2 regions of the Anaerocolumna chitinilytica genome follow, and region 1 is predicted to be linked to the other one. Evidence: a T-box and tRNA genes for the amino acid it is inferred to sense, from the RefSeq annotation. Region 1 holds a T-box; the other holds one or more tRNA genes.

Region 1 (7,695 bases):
ATTAAGCTCCTTACTGATTTCTTCCAAGGTTGGTTCTCTCCCATACAGAGTTCCCAGTTTTTCTCTGGTGATACGTATCTTACCGGCTGTCTCCTTCATGGAACGACTAACCTTAATGGCGCCATCATCCCTTAAAAATCTCTTTATTTCACCCATTATCATTGGTACTGCATAGGTGGAGAACTTTACATCATAGGACATATCAAATTTATCAATTGCTTTTATAAGTCCTATGCTCCCTATCTGGAATAAATCCTCTGTTTCATGGCCTCTTGACATAAATCTTCTTACTATACTCCATACCAATCCAATATTCTCCGTTATTACCCTATCTCTAGCCTCCTTATCACCTGCTTGTGATAAACGGATTAGTTCGATTGTATCCAACGTTTCACTTCCTTCCTGACGTCTTTTTTATCAGGATAACCGCCATGAGTGCCTTGGCACCTTAATGGATTTTTTTCTTCATCTTAACAATGGTTCCCTTGCCCATTTCTGACTCAACTTCCAAACCATCCATAAAGGCTTCCATAAATGAAAATCCCATACCGGATCTTTCTTCCTCCGGCTTAGTCGTAAATAGCGGCACCATAGCTTGCTTGATATCCTTTATGCCCTTACCCTGGTCATGGACCTCTACATAAACTTCATGCTCAAATATTCTGCATACTACAACTACTTTTCCTTTTGTTCCTTCATAGCCATGAATAATTGCATTGGTCACAGCTTCTGATACAGCAGTTTTTATATCGGAAATCTCCTCCAGTGTCGGGTCCAGCTTTGCTACAAAGCTTGCTACTACGGACCTTGCAAAGCTTTCATTTTCAGACCTGCTGTCAAATTCTAATAACATTTCGTTGGTATCCATACTTATCCTCCTGTTCAAATCCCTTTCCCCGATTAAACCTCCCTGTGAACATGTTTATCACCAGCAATCAGATATCTGCCAGCAACAGAATGTTCGACAATCAAAAGTGGAAAATTTATATTATCTGGCTCTGGCAACCGCCTCTTCTATGGAATCGAATTTCGGAACGATCCGATATAATCCGGACATTCTGAATATTCTGTCAAGATTGTGGTTAATTCCTGTTACAAATATCTTCCCCCCGGAAAGTGTAAGTCTCTTGTAACGTCCCATTATGACTCCAATTCCTGAACTGTCCATAAAATCAGTCCCAGAGAAGTCAAATACAATACTTTTTATCTGTCCTCTATCAAGCAGCTTGTCCGACTGTTCCCTGATAGACAAAGTATTATGATGGTCTAAATCCTGTTTTACCTCAATAATAAGACACCTATCCTTTATATGATATTCCGCAGCCTCCTTTCTGCTTGTAATGCTTGTCTTCTTTAAGGGCTCTTTTTTTTCCATGCATACCTCTTTTCCGGATAAACACCATACGCTTTTTGAAATAAAACTTTACCCGTTCCATATTTCATTCTCTGTAAAAACCTTTTCTTTTGCCGGATTTACCGTTACAAAAATCCAAAAGTTTACATTTACATATTTTAACATATATTTTTCATTTCGTCTATATGAGAAAAGACAATTCCTGCTAATTTTTGGAATTGTCTTTTCTTTTGATTCATTATTCTATTCAGTTAAGCTATAATCTTTATTGAATACTCGACAGACGTTCCTTCGCATCACTAACACGCCAGGAATCCGGGAACTTATCAACAACGAGATTATAGTATTTCTTTGCATTTTCATAATCACCAAGCTGGTGATAACTTCTGGCAATAAAGTATACCGCATCAACATTCTTATCATCTAACTCATAAGCGCTTAAGAGGCTCTTTAAGGCATCCTCATATTTTCTTGAGGAATACTGGTCATGACCTTTGTCGTAGAGTGCTGCTGAAGCGTTGCTTCCTACTGCCTGCTTAATCTCATTGTACAAGTCCAATGCCTGGGGTTTATCAAATTTATCACTTTGTGTCTTGGCAAGTTCATTGGCAACAGAAAGATAATCAATCTCTGCCCCATTCCCCTTTTGCAATTCACTGACATAAAGGGATGCTGTCTTAAATAACTGGTCGTAGATAGAATCATCCACCTGACTCCCCTTTAACTCATCAATCTGCTTATTTAAATCTGCTATGGTTGCATCCTGGGTTTCTTTATCTTTTTGAAGTGAATCGTAATTCTGCTGCAGCTCATTGACTGTTGCACTGTTCGTTTTGATCTTAGCTTCATATTCACGCTGGACATTGTCTCTTGCCGTTGGCAGAACTAAGAATACTGCACCAAGAATACCAACCGCAATTCCGATAATCAGATTTACAAAAGGCCATATATTAGGTTTATCTTCTTTATAAGGCGCGTGAGAAAAGGCAACTGGTTCCGTTCTGACCTTACGCTCTTCTTTCGTTTCTGTTTTTCCCTCTTCCTCTGAGGTATTCATGAGGGAATTAATTTCTTTCAGGTAACGAAGGGTGGTAGTATTGGAAACATCAATCTTACTTGCCTTCGTCAGATTCTTTAGTGCCTTCTCCATCTCACCGGTCTTCATATATAAAAGTGCTAATAATTGAAGTGCCTTAACGAAATGAGGATTTAAACTGGTTACTTTTTTTAATTGAATAATAGCCAAATCTTCGTTTCCTTGTTTTGCCGATAAAAGAGCAGCATTATATCTCTTAGTAGTCTGATTCAGGTTCTCAAGTCTTGTTGGATTAGCCTGTACCAGCTCCATATAACGGTCTGCATCATTACTCTCCTGCTGAAAATGTTTACTGATAACCCACTCACTTAAAGCAGCTACCGATTCACCCATCTCATAGTAAATTAAGCCCAGCAGATTTCTGGCTTCGGTATTTCTTTTATTTAATTCAAGGCTTTTCTTAAGCAGAACGGCAGCTCCGGATAGATCTCTCACCTTTGACTTCGCAAGCCCCTCATTGTAATACCTGTTTGATATCATATTCACTTTTTTATAAACCGTGATATCTTCACCGCAGTGTTCACAGCGGTTATTCTTACTCTGTATGCTCTTGTTACATGCAGGACATATCATGTTTTTTTCCCGCCACTATCCCGAACAATGTTCATTGAATCAAAAGTGGATTTGCTTTTCGTGGCTTCCTTTCCTTTATTTTCTATCCTTAATTTCCTTCAGCATCGTTTTAATAATATCTGTTATATCAGATAAGTCATTGCTGTGTATTACCTCTTCCGCCTGATCGACCTCAAGGCTTGGCTGGAATTTGGCGATTTCTTCATCAAAATTAATCATATTAACCCCTTTCGTGAATATTAAATCTTCGATTTTATATTCCTGAATCCGCAGTTGAAAACTGTCTTTTGTCTTTTCAACCTAACCTTCCATGTAATGTGCTTTCGTGTATACTAAAATCAAAGTGAAAATTGTGTGATGCGCTCTATAAGTTACACTCAACCTGAAACGTACTTAAATCAAGATGTTGAAAAACATCCTCCTGTTTACTTCTCTATTAACATTATCTTACCCATAATATGGCTAAAAATCAAGTATATTTATATAATAAAAATCTACGACATTGAAAAGGCAGCAGTTATGACTAGGTTAAATTATACCATCTTTGAGCGCACAGTGTTACATATTCCATAACTTTGATGCGAGTTTGGCGTAATTTTACCTTCTAGGAATAACTGCTGCCATTTTAGTGGGTTTGCTGCTATTTATTTCAGAGTTTTAAGGCGTTCCTCTACCTGTTCCATAAGCTGAGTATATTTAGCCAGCTTTTCCTTTTCTTCCAGAATCTTTGCTTCCGGTGCTTTACTTACAAATTTCTCATTGGATAACATTCCGGTAACACGGTTTAATTCCCCTTTAAGACGTTCTCTCTCCTGGGTTAATCTTTCGATCTCCTTCTCGATATCTACAAGTTCAGCAAAAGGCATATATATAACTGCTTCCGGTATAAGTGCTGTTACCGCATCAGATGGAATTCCATCGGTATCCTTTTGAATCTTAACTTCTGAAGCAAAGGCAAGGGTTGCAAAGAAAGCTTTACTGTTCTCAAAGATTTCGGCAATTCTGCCGCTCTCTGTCACTATAATAACAGATGCTTTCTTTGACGGCGGAACATTCATTCCGGTACGAACGGTACGAATGCCCTTTACGGCTGCTTTTATTAATTCTACGGCTTCTTCCTCCTGGGTAAAGCCAAGCTTTTCATCAAAAACAGGCCAGTCAGCTATCATAATGGAGACATCTTCTCCGTCTTTTCCTTCTGCTTCTTTCAGGGTACAATAGATTTCTTCCGTGATAAAGGGCATATAAGGATGAAGCAGCTTCAAGGAGGTTATAAGCACTTGTTTTAAAGTATGAATTGCCGCACTCTTTGTCTCATCGGTATCACTGTAAAGTCTGGGTTTTACCATCTCTATATACCAATCGCAGAATTCCTCCCAGATAAAGTCATATATCTTCTGAACTGCAATACCAAGCTCAAAATTCTCCATATTCTCGGTTACTTCTTTTACTAACGTATTGCATTTTGAAAGTATCCATTTATCTGCTTGAGTCAGGTGAATTTCTTCTTTTCCTTCGCTTTCCGCCTTTTCCAGATTCATCATAATAAAGCGGGAGGCATTCCATACCTTATTGGCAAAATTTCTGCTGGCTTCCACTCTTTCCAAATAAAAACGCATGTCATTACCGGGAGCATTTCCGGTTATCAAAGTTAGACGCAGCGCATCTGCTCCATATTTATCAATAATTTCAAGAGGATCAATACCATTTCCTAAGGACTTGCTCATCTTTCTGCCTAAGGAATCCCTTACAAGTCCGTGGATAAGCACCTTCTGAAAAGGAGCTTTTCCGGTATACTCATAGCCGGAAAATACCATACGGATTACCCAGAAGAAGATAATGTCATAGCCGGTTACCAATACGTTGGTAGGATAGAAATAATCAAGGTCCTCCGTCTTCTTTGGCCAGCCCAGGGTGGAAAAAGGCCAGAGGGCGGAACTAAACCAGGTATCCAGCGTATCCTCATCCTGCCTGAAGTGGGTATGACCGCATTTCGGGCACACATCCGGCATTTCTCTTGCTACGATTACCTCACCGCATTCCTTGCAATAGTAGGCAGGTATTCTGTGTCCCCACCAAAGCTGTCTGGAAATACACCAGTCTCTGATATTATCCGTCCAGTTAAAATAGATCTTATCAAAACGCTCCGGTACAAAAGCAATTTCACCGCTCTTAACCGCCTCCACTGCAGGCTTAATCAGCTCATCCATCTTAACAAACCACTGCTGTTTTATCAGCGGTTCTACTGTTGTATTACATCTGTCATGGATACCAACATTATGGGTATGGTCTTCCACTTTCTTTAAAAGGCCCATTTCCTCCAGCTCTTTTACCATAAGCTTTCTGGCTGCATAACGGTCCATACCAGCGAATTTACCGCCTTTTTCGTTGATAGTGGCGTCATCATTCATAATATTAATCTGTTCCAGACCATGTCTCTTGCCAACTTCAAAATCGTTGGGGTCATGAGCGGGAGTTATTTTTACAACACCTGTTCCGAATTCCTTATCTACATAGGTATCCGCAATTATAGGAATTTCTTTGTTTAAGAAGGGCAGAATAACATTCTTTCCAATTAAAGCTTTATAACGTTCATCATCGGGATGTACTGCAACCGCAACATCTCCCAGCATGGTCTCCGGTCTGGTAGTGGCAACTTCCAGAAAATCTTCTGTTCCTGCTATGGGGTAGAGAATATGCCAGAAATGACCTGCCTGTTCCTCATGCTCCACCTCAGCATCAGAGATACTGGTCTTGCATACCGGACACCAGTTAATTATACGGGAGCCCTTATAAATCAAGCCTTTTTCATAAAGTCTTAAAAATACCTCTTCTACTGCCTCGGAACATCCTTCATCCATTGTAAAACGTTCTCTGTCCCAGTCACAGGAAGAGCCCATTTTCTTTAACTGACTGATGATACGTCCGCCGTACTCCTCTTTCCACTGCCAGGCTCTCTCTAAGAAACCATCTCGGCCAAGGTCTTTTTTGTCAATTCCTTCTTTTTTTAACTGTTCTATAATTTTTACTTCTGTAGCAATGCTGGCATGGTCCGTTCCCGGCTGCCAAAGCGCATTGAAGCCTTGCATTCTTTTAAATCTGGTAAGGATGTCCTGCATGGTATTATCCAGTGCATGCCCCATATGAAGCTGTCCTGTAATATTTGGGGGAGGCATTACGATTGTGAAAGGTTTTTTTGATCTATCCACTTCCGCCTTAAAATATTTCTTATTTATCCACTTGGAATAGAGTCTATCCTCAATGTCCGCAGGATTATAGGTTTTTTCCAATTCTTTCTTCATTTTCTTCCTCCTGATTTTACTTCATACTATTTTTGTTAACCTATAGAATTTGCTTAATGGGTGTTAATCTTTCTGATTCTCGATATTCTTATCCATCTGTTTATGGGATTAACCAAGCTGATTTTGCTATTTTAACTGCCCTTTCCTGTTCATTCCGGACAATAAAAAAAGTTCCCCGCCAAAAAGGACGAAGAACCGTGGTACCACCTTTATTTACAGCAAAATAAATAAGCTGCCTTTTACTCTGTAACGGGATTTCCCGGTATCTCCTACTCTTCTTCAAAGACACAGTTTAGGAGCTACCTTCAACAAGCAGTAAGTAAAACAGTCTTTCAGCCTATGAACTGTCCTCTCTGGTACACTTACCTATCTAATCCTCTCCATCATAACATTTGCATTATTCGATTATACAACAACTATGAATATCATATGAAAACTTTGTCTATATGTCAAGAGCGATTCCCTTCTTTTTTAGAAGCTCAGCTACATAAATCTTGTTTTCTTCATTTTCTTTTGTAAATTTTTCTATTTCTTCTATACATTTATCTTTCAGAGTACTGTTCTGATCGATCTGTTCCTTAACCTTATGCCTTCTCTCAATGAGTGCTGTATTTACTGTTTCCATTTCTGCCGGGGTAAGAAGCGCTTCCAACTGGTGGATCCATATTTTCGCGTCGGTTACTCTGGCCTCCTTTAAACGGGCAATTAATTCCTTTTTATAATACTCCAACTGATCTTTGCTTAATTTATACTGATTTTCATCTTCTTTTTCTTTTTGGTATTGTTCCCACATTATTTCAAGTTTAGCCTGACTGTCTACCAAATACTTTGCGTAGCAATAATCCAGAGCATTGGTATTATTAACATATTTGATACGTACTTTATTTAATAAAAGAATGGCCCGGTTTAATTTCTTTTCTGTTTCTGCCATTTCTTTTTTGTTTTCCTTAGAACGCAGAAAAATATAAGCGGCTGCGGCGGCATCCATGGCTATGGTCAGCATAAAGGGCAGCTGCATATTAGCGCCAGCCTTCCTATTTATCCATATGAACACCAGGAATAGCAGTACAGAAAGTATACAGGTGGTAATTCCTATGGTACCAAGGGTCTTCTGGTTTGATTCCACCTCCAATATCTGGTGGTGAAGAGCGGTTTTTTCACTCTCCAGATACTTAAAGTCATTTTGAATATTGACGCTGTATTCTTCCCAGTATTTCATCTTCTTTAAATCTCTTGGCACGCTCTCTTCAAACTTTGCCATGTTCAGATAATGAGTATCTTTAATCTTCCTGATACCCTTCTTATATCTTTCCCGGTCTTTTGACAGGGTGATTATTTTTCTGGCAAGGTCATTCACCAGTTCCCTATCC
Region 2 (7,695 bases), 890 kb from region 1:
CGGTAAAGTTAGGCATTGCTCTTAACATTGCAAGCTGCTCTATGGGTTCATGGGTAGGCCCGTCTTCCCCAACACCAATGCTGTCATGGGTTAAAACAAAGGTTAACGGAAGTCCCATAAGTGAGGAAAGTCTTGCCATAGGCTTAACATAATCACTAAATACAAAGAAGGTTGAAACAAAGGCTCTTAAGCCGCCATGAAGTGCCAGACCATTTCCTATTCCAGCCATAGCAAGCTCTCTTACACCAAAGTGAAGATTACGTCCTGCATAATCCTCTTTTGAGAAATCTCCTTCATCCTTCATATATGTCTTAGTAGAAGGTGAAAGATCTGCTGAGCCTCCAATAAAACCGGGAACCAAATCTTTAATACGGTTGATTACCATTCCTGAGAGATTTCTTGTAGCATCTGCCTTATCAGGAAATGCCCAGAAATCCTGATTTTCCAGAAGTTCTTCTCCAATGTTTTCATCATGGCACTTGTCCCAAAGATCTTTTAATTCCGGATATGCCTTAGAATAACTCTCAAACATCTGGTTCCATTTATTTTCTGCTTCTTCTCCCTTTTTATTTAACTCTTCCATATGACGGTATACTTCTTCCGGAACATAGAAATCTTTATCAACAGGGAAACCTAGTTTTTCTTTTAATAATCTTACATTATCTGCGCCAAGAGGTTCTCCATGGGCACTTGCCATACCTTCTCTGGGTGAGCCAAAGCCAATCTTTGTTTTTACAGTAATAAATGAAGGCCTTGTTGTATCTGCTTTTGCAGCTTCAATAGCAGCCGCTATTTCCTGTAAGTTGTTTCCATCTTCTACAACCAGTGTCTGGAAACCAAAAGCCTCAAAACGTTTGGATACATCTTCTCTAAAAGCTATATCCGTATCTCCTTCAATGGATATCTTATTGGAGTCGTACAGTACAACCAGCTTGCCAAGTCCTAAAGTTCCTGCTAAAGACATCGCTTCATAAGTAATACCTTCCATCATACATCCATCTCCGCCTAGAGCAAAAGTATAATGATCAACTACAGGAAATCCTTCTTTGTTAAACTTAGCAGCCAAATGAGCCTCTGCCATCGCCATACCAACAGCCATTGCCATACCGGCACCAAGAGGGCCCGTCGTCGCTTCTACGCCTACTGTATGTCGATACTCAGGATGTCCAGGGGTTAAAGAGTCAAGCTGTCTGAATGAAGCAAGATCTTTGATAGAAAGGTTACCATAGCCAAATAAGTGAAGCAAACTATATAACATCGCGGAGCCATGACCACCGGATAAAATAAAGCGGTCTCTATTCACCCAGTCAGGATTTCCCGGATTGTGGTTCATATGGTTCGCCCATAGCTCATAAGCCATGGCAGCTGCTCCCAAGGGTAGACCTGGATGCCCTGAATTTGCTTTCTGTACTGCATCTGCAGCTAACACTCTTAAAGAGTTAACTGACAAAGTATCAATATTACTCATTTTTTTCCTCCTAAATACTTGCTTATTCATTAAGCTATATTTGTTCTATTATTCACCAAAGACTGCTTTATAATCTTTTTGGAATTTTTCTATACCTTGATCCGTTAATGGATGCTTTGTACACTGTTCAATAACACTATAGGGCACTGTTGCAATATGTGCACCGGCTAGAGCACAGTCCGTAATATGAACCGGGTTACGAACACTGGCAGCTATAATCTCAGATTTAATATCATGAATACTAAAAATATCAGCTATCGTTCTTATTAATTCTATACCTGGTGTGGATATGTCATCCAGCCTGCCAAGAAAAGGTGATACATAAGTTGCACCTGCTCTGGCAGCAAGCAATGCCTGGTTAGCTGTAAATACTAATGTAACATTTGTTTTTATGCCTTCTGAGGTTAATACCTTAGTAGCTTTTAATCCTTCCACTGTCATAGGAATCTTAACAATCATGTTGGGATGAATCTTTGCAATTTCTCTTCCTTCTTCAATCATAGTTTTGGCATCAACAGTAGTAGCCTTAACTTCTCCACTGATTGGCCCGTCTACGATAGAAGCAATTTCTTTAATAACTTGTACGAAATCTCTTCCTTCCTTTGCTATTAAAGAGGGATTCGTTGTTACTCCGCAGATAACACCCATTTCATTTGCTTTTTTAATATCCTCTACATTTGCAGTGTCAATAAAAAATTTCATAAGCATATCCTCCTTTATAGTGATAATATTAATTCACTTATAATGATAATATTAATTCACTATTTTATTAATTATTTTAGTTTTTTATAAAATAAAATCATACTATCCGTAAATACCTAATTACATACACAAATATACTATAACATATTCTTTAATGCAATAGGATTATACAGAATTTCAGAAGTATTTCCGCAGAAATTAAATCTACTCTAAAAGTATTATAGTTGTTTCTAAATTATTTTATTTGAATGTAAACAAAAATATTTAGTACATAATAATTATATAATTCAGAACATAATCGATTATAAGATTCAGAACATAATCAATTATATGATTCAGAACATAACCAATCTCTGCAACTTTACTTCTTAATAATAATATTAGCTTAATATACTAAAATCATTTATAGAAAAATATTTAATTTGATATACTTATAAAATTAATATAGTGAGGCTGTCTTATTCTAAATTAATGATTACTACGAATATAAAATCCTCTTTTATATTGCTCTGGATAAACATTATCAATTTTGTTTATATAAGCAGTATTAAGCACCCAATATGGATTTCTTAACAATTCTCTCCCAATAGCAACTAAATCTGCCCTATTATTATTTAATATCTCTTCTACCAGATCAGGATGATTAATTAATCCAACTGCTATGACCGGGACCTTACAATTTGCTTTCAGAAAACTAGCAGCTTCGACCTGATATCCAGGATATAACTTAATTGGTGCTGTCACTACTCCTCCGGAACTCACATGAAGTATATCAATATAACCTTTAACTTCATGGACAATCTCAGCCATCTGACTTGGAGTCATTCCCTCCGGATGATAATCATCCGCTGACACTCTGACAATAACAGGTTTTTCTTTCGGCCATACTTTATGGATTTCTATTAGTATCTCCTTTAAAATTCTTGCCCTGTTAGAAATACTGCCTCCATAGTTATCTGTTCTTTTATTAGATATGGGTGATAAAAATTCACTTATAAGATATCCATGGGCAGCATGAATTTCAATTGCGTCGAACCCTGCCTTCTCCGCTCTTTGTGCTGCGTCTTTAAAAGCCTTTATTATCTCGGTGATCTCAGTAACTGACAATTCGTGAGGTACGGGGCTGTTCTCATCAAAGGGAATAGCACTGGGGGCAAGAATAATATCATTCTTAACGGTAGACTTTCTTCCTGCATGTCCAAGTTGTATTGCTATTTTACTTCCTTGATCATGGCAGGCTTGTACTATTTGCTTTAATCCTGATATCTGCCCGTCTTCCCAAATACCTAAATCTCTTTCCGTAATACGGCCATTAGGTGTAACTCCTGTTGCTTCTACAATAATTAAGCCAACACCACCAACAGCTCTGGTAGTATAATGTGTAAAATGAAACTCGTTAGCATATCCACTTTCATCAGAAGAGTACATACACATAGGCGGCATAACTATCCTATTTTTAAGTTCCAAAGCTTTTACTTTATATTCATTAAATAGTTGTATAATAATCACCTCCAAATCCAGATATTAATATATAAATCCATCTCCTATAATCAATAATCCATGATAATATACTGATTGAACAGTATTACTTATTCTTCTAATGAATTATCCTAATTAATTATACTCTACCATTATATACAATAACATTCTGTTTTTTCAATTCTTTTTTGAAGAAATACTATCTTAATGATAATTACTTTTAATTTAAAATTATACAATAATTCAAAACCTGGTTTTATCCACATATATATTGTATTTCCTTTATCTTGTTAACAAATTTTAAACATATAAAAGAAATTGTGAATAAAAACTATTTTTATCTATGTCAATTACATTTTTTTAACTAGTCTTAGTGTAAAAATGATATAAAAAAAGCACCTACATACTAAAAAGTAATGTAAATGCTTTTATTTTATGAGACATCCGGGATTCGAACCCGGGACACCTTGATTAAAAGTCAAGTGCTCTACCGACTGAGCTAATATCCCATATTTATCAGAATTAAAATTCCAATAAAAAATGCCCAGAGCCGGAATCGAACCAGCGACACGAGGATTTTCAGTCCTCTGCTCTACCGACTGAGCTATCTGGGCAAGGCCTACTTCATTAACTCAATTAATTGAAAACCAAACAGTTTTCAGATTGCGGGGACAGGATTTGAACCTATGACCTTCGGGTTATGAGCCCGACGAGCTTCCAGACTGCTCCACCCCGCGACATTATTTTATAATTATTTTTGGAACAAATGGATGGAGAAGGATTCGAACCTTCGAAAGCGTCGCTAACAGATTTACAGTCTGCCCCCTTTGGCCACTCGGGAATCCATCCATATTTTTTTAAAGTGTTTTCACACTTAAGCCGACGATCGGACTCGAACCGATAACCTGCTGATTACAAGTCAGCTGCTCTGCCAATTGAGCCACGTCGGCGTTTTAGGTAAATGGGACCTATAGGGCTCGAACCTATGACCCTCTGCTTGTAAGGCAGATGCTCTCCCAGCTGAGCTAAGATCCCATATTTATTACCAACGACCCAGAAGGGACTCGAACCCTCGACCTCCGCCGTGACAGGGCGGCGCTCTAACCAACTGAGCCACTAGGCCAATACTTGACAAACACTAGCACATTAAATCATCCAAATTTAAACCATTTTTAGGTCAAGCCCTCGACCTATTAGTATTAGTCAGCTACATGCATTACTGCACTTCCACCTCTAACCTATCCACCTGGTAGTCTTCCAGGGGTCTTACTAGCTTACGCTATGGGATATCTCATCTTGAGGGGGGCTTCACGCTTAGATGCCTTCAGCGTTTATCCCTTCCCGACTTGGCTACTCGGCCGTGCACTTGGCAGTGCAACCGATACACCAGAGGTCAGTCCAACCCGGTCCTCTCGTACTAAGGTCAGCTCCTCTCAAATATCCTACGCCCGCGCCGGATAGGGACCGAACTGTCTCACGACGTTCTGAACCCAGCTCGCGTACCGCTTTAATGGGCGAACAGCCCAACCCTTGGGACCTAATACAGCCCCAGGATGCGATGAGCCGACATCGAGGTGCCAAACCACTCCGTCGATGTGAACTCTTGGGAGTGATAAGCCTGTTATCCCCAGGGTAGCTTTTATCCGTTGAGCGATGGCAATCCCACTTTATACCACCGGATCACTAAGTCCTACTTTCGTACCTGCTCCACCCGTCGGTGTCGCAGTCAAGCCCTCTTATGCCTTTGCACTCTTCGGATGGTTTCCGTCCATCCTGAGAGGACCTTTGAGCGCCTCCGATACCCTTTCGGAGGCGACCGCCCCAGTCAAACTCCCCACCTGACATTGTCCACCAGCCAGTTCATGGCTGCATGTTAGAAACCCAATACTGCAAGGGTGGTATCCCAACATCGGCTCCACGGCAACCGGAGTTACCGTTTCATAGCCTCCCACCTATCCTGTGCATGCAATACCGAATCCCAGTATCAAGCTAGAGTAAAGCTCCATGGGGTCTTTCCGTCCTGGCGCAGGTAACCAGCATCTTCACTGGTACTTCAATTTCACCGGGTGCATTGTCGAGACAGTGCCCAAATCATTACGCCTTTCGTGCGGGTCGGAACTTACCCGACAAGGAATTTCGCTACCTTAGGACCGTTATAGTTACGGCCGCCGTTTACTGGGGCTTAAGTTCAACGCTTCGGATTGCTCCTAACATCTCCCCTTAACCTTCCAGCACCGGGCAGGCGTCAGCCCATATACTTCACCTTACGGTTTTGCATAGACCTGTGTTTTTGCTAAACAGTTGCTTGGGCCAATTCTCTGCGGCCTGTATTTCTACAGGCACCCCTTCTCCCGAAGTTACGGGGTTATTTTGCCGAGTTCCTTAACAATGCTTCTCCCGTCGGCCTTAGGATTCTCTCCTCATCCACCTGTGTCGGTTTACGGTACGGGCTTATAAAAAGCAATAGCGGCTTTTCTTGGCAGTGCCTTCATCAGCTTCCCTACTTTAAATTTCGGTCCACATCACGTCTTCCCATTATGGAACGGATTTTCCTGCTCCACTGGTACCTCGCTTGTACCGGGTCTTCCTCTCCCGGCTCTGACTTCGTCTCTGCGTCCCCACAGTTCTGTTTTTATAAGGTACAGGAATTTCAACCTGTTGTCCATCGACTACGTCTTTCGACCTCGCCTTAGGTCCCGACTTACCCAGAGCAGATCAGCTTTACTCTGGAAACCTTGGATATTCGGCCTGAAAGATTCTCACTTTCATCTCGCTACTCATTCCGGCATTCTCTCTTCTTATCCCTCCACGGCTCCTTACGGTACCGCTTCATCAGTCTTAAGAATGCTCCTCTACCACTGCAGTTCAACTGCAATCCACAGCTTCGGTGTCGTGTTTTAGCCCCGGACATTTTCGGCGCAGGACCTCTCGACTAGTGAGCTATTACGCACTCTTTTAATGTGTGGCTGCTTCTAAGCCAACATCCTAGTTGTTTTCGAAATCCCACATCCTTTTCCACTTAACACGCACTTTGGGACCTTAGCTGGTGGTCTGGGCTTTTTCCCTTTTGACTACCCAACTTATCTCGTGTAGTCTGACTCCTAATCATCATCTGTATGGCATTCGGAGTTTGATAATCTTCGGTAAGCTTTGACGCCCCCTAGGATATTCAGTGCTCTACCTCCATCAGACTAAATTAAGGCTAGCCCTAAAGCTATTTCGAGGAGAACCAGCTATCTCCGGGTTCGATTGGAATTTCTCCCCTACCCACACCTCATCACCACCCTTTTCAACGGATGTGTGTTCGGTCCTCCACCGCCTTTTACGGCAGCTTCAACCTGGACATGGGTAGATCACCCGGTTTCGGGTCTACATACATTGACTACGTAATCAAAGATTACACGCCCTATTCAGACTTGGTTTCCCTTCGGCTCCGAACCTTTAGTTCTTAACCTCGCCAATGAATGTAACTCGCCGGACCGTTCTACAAAAAGTACGCGGTTCCACTCGTATGGTGGTTCCACAGCTTGTAAACACAGGGTTTCAGGTTCTCTTTCACTCCCCTCCCGGGGTTCTTTTCACCTTTCCTTCACAGTACTATGCACTATCGGTCACTAAGTAGTATTTAGCCTTGGGGGGTGGTCCCCCCGACTTCCCACAAGGTTTCTCGTGTCTCGTGGTACTTCGGATCCCGCTCGCTGACTTCCGGTTTCGCATACGAGGCTTTCACTCTCTTTGGCTGGCTTTCCCAAAACCATTCTGCTACCTTTCATCTCACTTATTGCGGTCCATTACCCCAGAGGATAAATCCCCTGGTTTAGGCTCTTTCCATTTCGCTCGCCACTACTTTGGAAATCGAGTTTTCTTTCTCTTCCTCCGGGTACTTAGATGTTTCAGTTCCCCGGGTTCCCTCTATTAAGCTATGTATTCACTTAATAGTAACGGAGGTCTTCTCCGTCAGGTTTCCCCATTCAGAAATCTGCGGGTCAAAGGATATTTGCTCCTCACCGCAGCTTATCGCAGCTTATCACGTCTTTCATCGGCTC

Evidence for each region. The T-box of region 1 lies ahead of bsdcttw_RS03940 (valine--tRNA ligase). A T-box ahead of a tRNA ligase gene usually reads a tRNA of that ligase, here a tRNA-Val.
Region 2: it has a tRNA-Val gene. The T-box ahead of bsdcttw_RS03940 (valine--tRNA ligase) is inferred to sense a tRNA for this amino acid. The anticodon was not compared.

Annotation. Positions count from the first base shown of each region.
Region 1 is NZ_AP023368.1:899,808-907,502, reverse strand. Features, by position in the region: gene sigF (RNA polymerase sporulation sigma factor SigF) at 1-387, opposite strand, end outside; gene spoIIAB (anti-sigma F factor) at 449-868, opposite strand; gene bsdcttw_RS03955 (STAS domain-containing protein) at 989-1,375, opposite strand; gene bsdcttw_RS03950 (tetratricopeptide repeat protein) at 1,620-3,023, opposite strand; gene bsdcttw_RS03945 (hypothetical protein) at 3,099-3,242, opposite strand; gene bsdcttw_RS03940 (valine--tRNA ligase) at 3,668-6,325, opposite strand; T-box leader at 6,506-6,721, opposite strand; gene bsdcttw_RS03935 (hypothetical protein) at 6,768-7,695, opposite strand, start outside.
Region 2 is NZ_AP023368.1:13,570-21,264, reverse strand. Features, by position in the region: gene tkt (transketolase) at 1-1,468, opposite strand, end outside; gene fsa (fructose-6-phosphate aldolase) at 1,517-2,170, opposite strand; gene namA (NADPH dehydrogenase NamA) at 2,639-3,679, opposite strand; tRNA gene bsdcttw_RS00095 (tRNA-Lys) at 4,086-4,158, opposite strand; tRNA gene bsdcttw_RS00090 (tRNA-Phe) at 4,191-4,263, opposite strand; tRNA gene bsdcttw_RS00085 (tRNA-Met) at 4,313-4,386, opposite strand; tRNA gene bsdcttw_RS00080 (tRNA-Tyr) at 4,417-4,498, opposite strand; tRNA gene bsdcttw_RS00075 (tRNA-Thr) at 4,527-4,599, opposite strand; tRNA gene bsdcttw_RS00070 (tRNA-Val) at 4,612-4,684, opposite strand; tRNA gene bsdcttw_RS00065 (tRNA-Asp) at 4,699-4,772, opposite strand; rRNA gene bsdcttw_RS00060 (23S ribosomal RNA) at 4,823-7,695, opposite strand, start outside.